DNA from 2 places in the Atlantibacter sp. genome. Region 1 is predicted to be linked to the other one. Evidence: predicted binding sites of a transcription regulator. Region 1 holds the regulator's gene; the other holds the start of a gene.
What was found. The regulator PurR, encoded in region 1, represses purine synthesis genes. The targets are predictions, from matches to a motif close to CANGCAAACGTTTGCNTG.
Positions count from the first base shown of each region.

Region 2: the regulator PurR is predicted to act here: its motif matches at 2,883-2,900, upstream of pyrD (quinone-dependent dihydroorotate dehydrogenase).

Region 1 is NZ_DAMBQK010000009.1:28,441-33,962, reverse strand. Features, by position in the region: gene punC (purine nucleoside transporter PunC) at 1-213, opposite strand, end outside; gene punR (DNA-binding transcriptional activator PunR) at 337-1,248, shown strand; gene purR (HTH-type transcriptional repressor PurR) at 1,264-2,289, opposite strand; gene RT120_RS10320 (YnhF family membrane protein) at 2,577-2,666, shown strand; gene RT120_RS10315 (MFS transporter) at 2,912-4,078, shown strand; gene sodB (superoxide dismutase [Fe]) at 4,115-4,696, opposite strand; gene RT120_RS10305 (C40 family peptidase) at 4,816-5,522, opposite strand, start outside.
Region 2 is NZ_DAMBQK010000001.1:436,570-442,091, reverse strand. Features, by position in the region: gene RT120_RS01960 (YcbX family protein) at 1-1,088, shown strand, start outside; gene RT120_RS01955 (cell division protein ZapC) at 1,085-1,627, opposite strand; gene pyrD (quinone-dependent dihydroorotate dehydrogenase) at 1,790-2,800, opposite strand; gene ssuE (NADPH-dependent FMN reductase) at 3,037-3,612, shown strand; gene pepN (aminopeptidase N) at 3,650-5,522, opposite strand, start outside.

The DNA.
Region 1 (5,522 bases):
TTTACGACCATAGCGGTCAGACAATGGCCCCCACGCCAGTTGCGCAACGGCAAACCCGGCCAGGAACAAACTCAGGCTGGCGCTGACGGCGGACGCCTCAGTGCCCAAATCCTGTTGAATGGCGGCAAACGCCGGTAGATACATATCGGTAGCCAGGAAGCCCAGAACGCTTAACCCTGCCAGCCACACTAAAAAACCTCGTGAAGGACGCATGGTAATTCTCTTCTTTTTTGATCTGATAACGCTTATTACGGACGCAGGAGTGTACAAAAGTGCAATCGTCCTTGTGAAACGTTAATATTTGCACGTTCCTTTCAAATTTTTTGCAGGCAGAACATGTGGTCTGAATATTCACTGGAAGTGGTTGATGCGGTGGCGCGTAACGGCAGCTTCAGCGCGGCGGCGCAGGAACTGCACCGGGTGCCGTCGGCGGTGAGCTATACCGTTAAACAACTGGAAGAATGGCTGGCGGTTCCGCTATTTATCCGCCGTCACCGGGAAGTGGAGCTGACGCCTGCCGGGGCGTGGTTTTTAAAAGAGGGCCGTTCTGTTATCAGAAAAATGATGGTCACGCGCCAGCAATGCCAGCAGATCGCCAACGGTTGGCGCGGGCAGCTCTCTATTGCGGTCGATAATATCGTCAAACCGACGCGCACCCGCCAGCTAATCCTCGATTTCTATCGCCATTTCGACGATGTGGAACTGATTGTCGCCCAGGAAGTGTTTAACGGCGTGTGGGATGCGCTGTCGGACGGGCGCGTCGAGCTGGCGATTGGCGCGACCCAGGCGATCCCGGTGGGCGGACGGTTCGCGTTTCGCGATATGGGGCCGCTAAGCTGGCAGTGTGTGGTGAGCGCCAGCCATCCGCTGGCGGCGGAACCAACACCGCTCAGCGATGACCAACTGCGCCAGTGGCCGTCGCTGGTACTGGAAGATACCTCGCGCTCGTTGCCCAAGCGCACCACCTGGCTGCTGGATAATCAGCGCCGCGTAGTGGTGCCAGACTGGGCGACAGCGGTGGCGTGTTTAAACAACGGCTTGTGCGTCGGCATGGTGCCTGCGCATGTGGCGCACGACCCGGTGGTGGCAGGGCGCTGGAAAAAGCTGGAACTGGACGACCCGTTCCCGGACTCCCCGTGCTGCCTCACCTGGAAGCAGACCGATACTTCGCCTGCGCTGCTGTGGCTGCTGGATTATCTGGGCGATAGCGAAACGCTGAACCGGGAGTGGTTGATGGAGCCGGAATAACCGGCTCCAGGAAGATTAACGGCGGTAATCGCGGAACGGACCGTCCGCGACGGAGCGGCGTTCAATCAGGCGCGGATGCACTTCGATGGTTTGTGACTCTTCACGCTTATTCACGATGCGGTCGAGCAGCATATTAAACGCGGTTTCGCCCAGGGAATCTTTTGGCTGATGAATGGTGGTCAGCGCCGGGCTGAAATAGCGCGCGTTGCGCACATTGTCATAACCGATCACCGAAATATCCTGCGGCACCCGCAGGCCCATCTCATCGGCGGCGCAAATCGCGCCCATCGCCATCACATCGCCGCCGCAGAACACCGCAGTAGGGCGCGGCTGCTGTGAGAGGATCTGCTGCATGGCGCGATAACCTGATTCCGGCTCGAAATCACCCTGCACAATCCAGTTTTCCGGCACGCTGATTTGCACTTCTTCCAGCGCTTTCAGGAAACCGGCCAGACGGCCCGCGCCGGTGTTACGTTCCAGCGGACCGGGGATCACGCCGATTTCGCGGTGGCCGCGCTCAATCAGGTAGCGCCCGGCCATATAACCGCCCTGGAAAGCGTTATCGATCACCGAGTCGGTGAAGTCGGCTTTGGATTCGCCCCAGTCCATCACCACCATCGGAATATGGCGATACTCTTCCAGCATCGACAGCAGGGATTCCGGGTATTCGGAGCACATCACCAGTAAACCGTCGACGCGCTTTTGCGCCATCATCGACAGATAGGCGCGCTGTTTTTCCTGGTTGTTATGGGCGTTACCGAGGATCAGCGTATAGCCTTTGGTGAAACAACTGTTTTCCACGGCTTCGATAATTTCAGCAAAATAGGGCGCTTCGCTGCTGGTCGCCAGCAAACCGATAGACTTGGTGTGATTAACTTTTAAACTGCGCGCCACGGCGCTCGGGGAATAGTGCAATTCCTTGATGGCTGCCCAAACTGCATTGCGCGTTTCTTCCGCAACAAAGCGGGTTTTGTTAATCACATGCGACACAGTTGTAGTGGAAACGTTTGCGCGTTTAGCGACATCTTTTATTGTTGCCATTCTTGTTACTCCAGACCCTCTCCGAGCCCCTGTTCATCACAGGTTAAACGTTTGCCTATGCCAACCTCGGTCCGCAACATTTCGGTTGCAGTATGTCGGGGATTGCGACATTAAAAGGAGGGGGTCAATGGCTGGTGAAAAATAAGGTAGCGACGGATTTTGTCTGATCTTGCGCAAAAGGGGAAGAGGGAAAACGCATATCAGCTTAAATCCCGTGGTAATTTTGTCTGAATTTATGCAAAAATGATCTGCACACACTTTTAATGTGGGTAACAAGGAGAGCAAAAATGAGCACAGACCTGAAATTTTCTCTGGTGACGACCGTTATCGTGCTGGGACTGATTGTGGCAACCGGTTTAGTTGCGGTACTGAACTAAACAGAAATTGCATTTCGACCGCGTTTGGCAATTACAAACACCAGAAAATGGCTATTTTTTGGTGTTTGGTTCCCTTTCCTGGCTCCCACCTCTGTTTCACTTCATTATTCACATTTGCGCAAAAATCTTTTGCCAAAATGGTTACTTCCTTTCTGATGTGACAAATGTCACTCTTTGCTTCTTTTTTGCGACAGGTCGCCGTGTAGTAAACACACGTGAAGCGACACGATTTCTGGAATTCACCTATGAAAATAAATTATCCGTTGCTGGCGCTGGCTATCGGCGCGTTTGGGATCGGCACGACTGAGTTTTCACCGATGGGGCTGTTGCCCGTCATCGCCAAAGGTGTCGATGTCTCGATCCCCGCAGCCGGAATGCTCATCAGCGCCTATGCGGTGGGGGTGATGGTTGGCGCGCCGCTGATGACGCTGCTTTTGTCTCATCGCGCACGGCGCAGCGCGCTGATCTTCCTGATGGCGATTTTCACCCTCGGCAATGTGCTTTCCGCCATCGCGCCGGATTACGCCACTTTAATGGTCTCACGCATTATCACCAGCCTGAACCACGGCGCGTTTTTTGGCCTGGGGTCGGTGGTCGCGGCAAGCGTAGTGCCGAAGCATAAACAGGCCAGCGCGGTCGCCACGATGTTTATGGGCCTGACGATTGCCAATATCGGCGGCGTGCCTGCTGCCACATGGCTCGGCGAGACTATCGGCTGGCGGATGTCGTTCCTGGCGACGGCGGGCCTCGGTGTGATTTCGATGGTTAGCCTGTGGTTCTCGCTGCCGAAAGGCGGCGCAGGCGAACGCCCGGACGTGAAAAAAGAGTTATCGGTACTGATGCGTCCGCAGGTGGTCAGCGCACTGTTAACCACCGTCTTAGGCGCGGGGGCGATGTTTACGCTCTATACCTATATTTCGCCGGTATTGCAGCACGTTACCCACGCCACGCCGCTGTTTGTTACCGCGATGCTGGTGCTGATTGGCGTCGGTTTTTCCCTCGGCAACTGGCTGGGTGGCCGACTGGCGGATAAATCCGTGACCGGCACCCTGAAAGGCTTTTTACTGCTGCTGATCGTGATTATGGCCGCTATTCCGTGGCTGGCGCGCAGTGAATTTGGCGCGGCGCTGAGCATGGTGGTATGGGGCGCGGCGACCTTTGCGGTGGTGCCGCCGTTGCAGATGCGCGTAATGCGCGTTGCCAGCGAAGCGCCGGGACTGTCGTCATCGGTAAATATCGGGGCGTTTAACCTGGGCAATGCGCTGGGCGCGGCGGCAGGCGGCGCGGTGATCCAGGCGGGGTTAGGGTTCAGCATGGTGCCGGTGATGGGCGCAATGATTGCGGCGGTCGGGCTGGCGCTGGTGGTGCTGTCTTCAAGACGTGAACGCGAGACGCTGTGTGCGGCGGAATAAAAAAACGGAGAAGGGCGACCTTCTCCGTGATGGGGCTTAGGCGGCGAAGTTTTTCGCCGCAAACTCCCAGTTTACCAGCGCCCAGAAGTGCTCCAGATACTGCGGGCGGGCGTTGCGGTAATCGATGTAGTAAGCATGTTCCCACACGTCCACCGTCAGCAGCGGTTTAGCGTCGCTGGTCAGCGGTGTCCCTGCGTTAGAGGTTGAGACAATCGCCAGCGCGCCGTCGGGTTTTTTCACCAGCCATGTCCAGCCAGAACCAAAGTTCTTAATAGCCGCATCGGTAAATTGCGCTTTAAATTCCGCAAAGCTGCCAAACGCCTTGTTGATGGCGTCAGCCAGCGCGCCGGTCGGCTCGCCGCCCGCCTGAGGTGCCAGGCAGTGCCAGTAGAAGGTGTGGTTCCACACCTGTGCAGCGTTATTGAAAACCCCACCTTCAGCTCTGCGCACGATCTCTTCCAGTGATTTTCCTTCAAACGCGGTGCCTTTGATCAGGTTATTCAGATTGGTGACATAGGCCTGATGGTGCTTGCCGTAGTGGTACTCCAGGGTTTCAGCGGAGATATGCGGCGCGAGGGCCTCTTTGGCATACGGTAATGCAGGTAATTCGAACGACATTGCTTCACTCCTTATTATGTTTCACTAAATTCCACAAATTTAGTGTGGCTTTAGGGTAGCAAATCAAAAGGGTAAGCAAAAGATGAAGTTACCTGCCTGTTAGCCAGGCAGGGGGAGGATTAACGAATAGTTTTTGACGTCATTACGCGGCGTGCACCCACGTAATGGCGCTGCCAGTAATCTTCGCTGAGAGACGTAATTTCAATATCGCGACCAGAGCGCGGCGACTGGATAAATTTCCCGTTGCCGACGTACACGCCCACGTGGTCGGCGGTGCCGCGGCCACGGGTGCGGAAGAACACCAGGTCGCCGCTTTCCAGTTCCGCCACGTTCACCGGCGAGGCATCGCGCAGGTGGTACATTTCATTGGCGGTACGCGGAATGCGGAACTTCACCAGATCTTTATAGGCGTAATAAATCAGCCCGCTGCAATCAAAACCGGTACGTGGCGAAGAGCCGCCCCAGCGGTAGGGTTTACCAATCTGGCCCATCAGTTTATTCATAGCGGTTTGCTGCGCTTTCTGCACCCGCATTTTATGCGCTTCGGCAATGCTGGTCGGCTTGCTGGCTTTTGCCGTCACGCACTTTTTCTTGCCGGTCTTTCGGGATGTGGTACAGGTCTGTTTGACGACGTCCGCAGCGGCGGTCACAGGTTGAGCTACCCGACGATTTTTGGCTACGGTTTTGGAAGAGGTGGTAGTTTTTTTACCGGAGGTGATTTTTTTAGCGCTGGTTGCTTTCGCGGTCTTTGCTGCTGGTGTTTTCGTGGTTTTTTTCTTTGCTGCGGTCTTGCTGGTCGTGGTCTTTTTGCTGCTGGTCTTGGTCT
Region 2 (5,522 bases), on a different contig from region 1:
TTCATCCGGTCAAATCCATGCGCGGTACTCAACTCTCTCATGCACAGGTAAGTTTAAGCGGGCTGGCGTTTGATCGCATTTTCATGGTGACAGAAACTGACGGCACCTTTATTACCGCGCGCCAGTATCCCCAAATGGTGCTGTTTACCCCGGCGATTATGCATGATGGTTTACATCTGCGCGCGCCGGATGGCAGCAGCGCCGTGGTGCGTTACAGCGACTTTGCCGCCGCTGCGCAACCGACGGAAGTTTGGGGCAATCACTTCACCGCGCTGGTCGCCCCGCAGGCAATTAACCAGTGGCTGAGCGGTTTCTTTTCCCGCGAGGTGCAACTGCGCTGGGTGGGGCCGGAACTGACGCGCCGGGTGAAGCGCCATGAAGCGGTGCCGCTCTCCTTCGCGGACAGCTATCCGTATCTGTTGGCTAATGAAGCCTCGCTGCGCGATCTGCAACAGCGCTGCCCGGCCAGCGTCAAAATGACCCAGTTCAGACCAAATATCGTGGTATCCGGCGCGCAGGCCTGGGAAGAAGACACCTGGGATGTGATTCGCATTGGCGGCGTGACCTTTGATGTTGCCAAGCCCTGTAGCCGCTGTATTTTCACTACCGTCAGCCCGGAGCGCGGCATGAAGCACCCTTCCGGCGAACCGCTGGCGACGTTGCAGTCGTTCCGTACCGCACAAGATGATTCCGGCGATGTGGATTTCGGCCAGAATCTCATCGCCCGGGAAAGCGGCATTATTCACGTTGGCGATGAAGTGGACATTCTGAAAACCAAACCGCCGCGCGTCTACGGTCGGGGTGAAGTCGCTCAGTCGATTGAAGTAGAAACCGCACCGCAAAGCGCGGTGGCTATCACCTGGCAAGGCGCGACATTCAAAGGCAATAATCAGCAAATCCTGCTGGAGCAGCTTGAGCAACAGGGCATTCGCGTTCCTTACTCGTGCCGGGCAGGCATCTGCGGAAGCTGTCGGATTCGGTTAGTCGACGGGGAAGTGAAAGCGCTGAAACAAAGTGCAGTGGGCGACGATGGCACCATACTGTGCTGTAGCTGTATTCCGGTTGGGGCCGTTACCCTGGAAAGTTAAACGGCCTGGTCGAGGCTAAGGCTTTGCGCCACTGGCTGCGGTCTTAGCCTGTCGTTCATGATTTTAATTGCATCACCCAACTGCATCGTGCGCCCGGCGAGCGTTAAACCGGGTTGCGCCAACAGGCACAGCGCCGCATTGTCGCCCGGCTCCACCACCAGCAGGCTGACGCTCTCCTGGGTATCACTCAAATACACGCACGCGGGGTCGCCGCAAACCGGCTGCCAGTAATCATCATGGGAAAGGAAATGCCAGCTTTTCGGCATTTGCGGTTTCAGGAAGCGAATCGCCACCAGCGCATTCAATACCAGCTCAGCACGCTGATCTTTAGATAATTGCAAATCGCGGCATTTTTCTTCGAAGTTGAAATACAGCGCAGCGTCATCAACGCAAAAACCGCTGGAGGAAAAAGCATCAGGGGTGAGCATTTTGCGGGCGAAGCGCGATCGGAATAGCATGCCATTAGCCAGGTCGAGCATCATTCTGTCGTGCTCGTCATCAAAATACCAATGCCAGTTATCGTCCGGTTTAATGCGCATCATTTTTCCCCACATCTGCCAGCGACGAAATATCATCCTTTTTGCCGCTTCGTTTAAAATCCTAATAAAGAAAAGACTAAAATGTCTAAATTAGCAACTGCGCCCGAATATAAAACAACCAGGGCTCAAAATAAAGCCCTGGTTGTCTGTAAGTCAAAAAGCTTAGATATGGGTTACGATTTCTTTAATCAGCGGCGGGCCTTTAAAAATAAAGCCGGAATAAATCTGAATCAGCGTTGCGCCTGCCGCCATCTTCTCGCGCGCCGCCATCAGCGAATCAATGCCGCCAACGCCAATAATCGGCAGTCGGCCATTTAATTCCTGAGATAACAGGCGAATAATTTCGGTGCTTTTTAATTGTAATGGACGGCCACTTAAGCCCCCCATTTCATTACAGTATTTCATACCTTCAACCAGCGAACGGTCGAGGGTGGTATTGGTGGCGATAACCCCATCAATATTATGGCGAACTAAACTGTCGGCGACCTGGATCAATTCTTCCAGAGAAAGATCCGGCGCGATCTTCACTGCCACAGGAACATATTTATGGTGCTGTTTTTGCAGTTCTTGTTGCTTATTTTTTATCGCACTTAACAGATCGTCCAGCGCTTCGCCATATTGTAGCGAACGTAAACCCGGGGTATTTGGAGAGGAGATATTAATCGCAATATATCCGGCATAGGGATACACTTTATCCATACAAATCAGATAGTCATCTTTACCCTGCTCCACCGGCGTGTCTTTATTTTTGCCAATATTAATCCCCAGCACGCCGTCAAAATGCGCTTTCTTGACGTTCTCAACCAGGCTGTCGACGCCCAGGTTGTTAAAGCCCATGCGGTTGATCAACCCTTCAGCTTCTACCAAACGGAAGATCCGCGGCTTATCGTTACCCGGCTGTGGGCGCGGTGTCACGGTGCCGATCTCGATCGATCCAAAACCCATCGCGCCCAGCGCGTCGATGCATTCGCCGTTTTTATCCAGCCCTGCCGCCAGGCCCAGCGGGTTTTTAAATGTCAGCCCCATGCAGGAAACGGGTTTTTCCGGTACGCGCTGGCGCACCAGCCGCTCAAACGGCGTGCCGGTAATGCGGCGCAATTGCTGGAAGGTCATTTCATGAGCGCGCTCTGGATCGAGCTGAAAAAGGGCTTTACGAACGAAGGGGTAGTACATGAACTCTCCTGGATTCCCGGTATGCAGACCGGGGCGCTATTATCCGTGAATGCGCTCGCAAAGTGAATTGACTTATGGCAAAAAAGCAATCGTTTTCGGCCATTACGATGATTTATGCGAAATTTGACATTGCTCCGACGGAAAAATCACTTAGCCCAGGACGGCGGCTCTGCGACACTGACTCTAAATGTTATTAATGTTACCAACTTGAAAACCATTAGTTATAAGGAGCTGTCATGCGCATTATCACCCTGGCCGGTAGCCCTCGCTTTCCCTCCCGCTCCAGCGCGTTGTTAGAATATGCCCGCGATCGGCTTAGCGCACAGGATGTGGAGGTCTATCACTGGCATTTGCAAAACTTCGCGCCAGAAGATTTGATTTATGCGCGCTTCGACAGTCCGGCACTGAAAACCTTTAACGCGCAACTGGCAGAAGCTGACGGGCTGATCGTAGCGACGCCAGTTTATAAGGCATCTTTTGCAGGCGCGCTGAAAACGCTGCTGGATTTATTACCCGAACGCGCACTGGAGAAAAAAGTCGTTTTGCCGCTGGCAACAGGCGGCAGTGTGGCGCATTTGCTGGCAGTGGATTATGCCCTGAAGCCGGTATTAAACGCGCTCAAGGCGCAGGAGATTTTGCATGGCGTCTACGCTGACGACAGTCAGGTGCTGGATTATCAGCATAAGCCGGTGTTTAGCGCTAATTTGCAGCATCGGCTGGACGACGCGCTGGATACCTTCTGGCAGGCGTTACACCGTCATGATACGTCCCATCTGGCGTTAAAATGGCCGGAGAACTCGCTGTCGGCGTAATGAAAAACGCCCTTCCATCAGGAAGGGCGTTTGGTTATCAGGCAAGCGCTTTGGTGATTTTCTCGAACAAATCCCCGGAGAGATTCGGCAGCGCCTTGAGCTGCTCCAGCGCAGCGCGCATCAGCTGCTGACGATTTTCATCGTAGCGCTTAAGGCGAATCAGCGGTTCGATCAGGCGTGACGCCACCTGAGGGTTGCGGCTGTTCAGTTCGGTCAGCATTTCCACCATAAACTGATAGCCGCTGCCATCCGCTGCATGGAACGCCAGCGGGTTATTCATCGCAAACGCCCCAATCAGCGCGCGGATACGGTTCGGGTTGCTCATGCTGAACGAACGATGGGTAAGCAGCGAACGCACCGTGGCGAGGACGTTTTCCGCCGGGCTGATAGCCTGTAGCATCAGCCATTTATCCATTACCAGCCCATCCTGATGCCACTTATCGTCATACTCCGCCAGCAGCGCCGTACGGCACGGCAACTGCGCCGCGACCGCTGCCGACAGCGCGGCAATCGCGTCGGTCATGTTGTCCGCATGGTGATACTGGGCGGTAATCAGCTTATCGGCCAGTTCGGCATCGCCAAACGCCAGATAGTGCAGGCAGGTATTACGCAGCGCGCGTTTGCCGATGTCGGCATGCTCGATACGATAACCGTCGAGTTTGTTGGCGTTGTAAACCGCTAAAAACTCATCCGCCAGTTCCGTCGCCAGGGTGCGGGTTAGCGCACCGTGCACAGCGGCAATCGCCAGCGGATCGATGATCTCAAACAGTTCCGCGATTTCATTTTGCGAAGGCAGCGTGAGGATCTCCGCCGCCAGCGCCGGATCGATATGCTCATCCAGCAGGATCGCGCGGAACGCATCCGCCACGTGCAGCGGCAGCGACAGCGGCTGGCCCTGCTGTTGGCGCACCACGTTCAGTTTAATATGCGTCGCCAGCAAACTTTGCGCCGCATCCCAGCGGGAGAAATCATTGCGGGCGTGACGCATCAGGAACGTCAGTTGCTGATCGCTCCACTTATATTCCAGTTTCACCGGCGCGGAGAATTCGCGCAGCAGCGACGGCACAGGCTGGAAATAAACGTTATCAAACACAAAGGTCTGCTCTGCCTGGGTCAGGTTCAGCACGTGATGGACCGGATGTCCGTTGTATTGCAGCGGGATCACCTTGCCTTCGTTATCGTACAGCTCAATGTCAAACGGAATGTGTAGCGGATGTTTCTCCGTTTGCTCGGCGGTAGCCGGCGTTCGCTGACTGATGGTCAGGGTATATTGTTCGGTTTCCGGGTTATAGTCGTCCTGAACGCTCACGACCGGCGTACCGGCCTGGCTGTACCAGCGGCGGAAATGGGACAAATCAACGTTCGACGCATCTTCCATCGCCTGCACAAAGTCATCGCAGGTGGCGGCGCTGCCGTCATGGCGCTCGAAATAGAGTTGCATCCCCTTCTGGAAATTCTCTTCACCCAGCAGAGTGTGCAACATGCGGATCACTTCAGAACCTTTCTCATACACCGTCAGGGTATAGAAGTTATTCATTTCAATAACTTTATCCGGACGGATCGGGTGCGCCATCGGACTGGCGTCTTCCGCAAACTGCATCGCGCGCATAGTTCGCACATTACTGATGCGATTGACCGCGCGCGAGCCCAAATCGGAGCTGAATTCCTGATCGCGGAACACGGTCAGCCCCTCTTTCAGGCTGAGCTGGAACCAGTCGCGGCAGGTGACGCGGTTGCCGGTCCAGTTATGGAAATATTCATGGCCAATCACGCGTTCAATATTGAGGTAGTCTTTATCGGTCGCGGTTTCCGCACGCGCCAGCACGAATTTGGAGTTAAAAATGTTGAGGCCTTTATTCTCCATCGCGCCCATGTTGAAGAAATCAACGGCGACAATCATGTAAATGTCT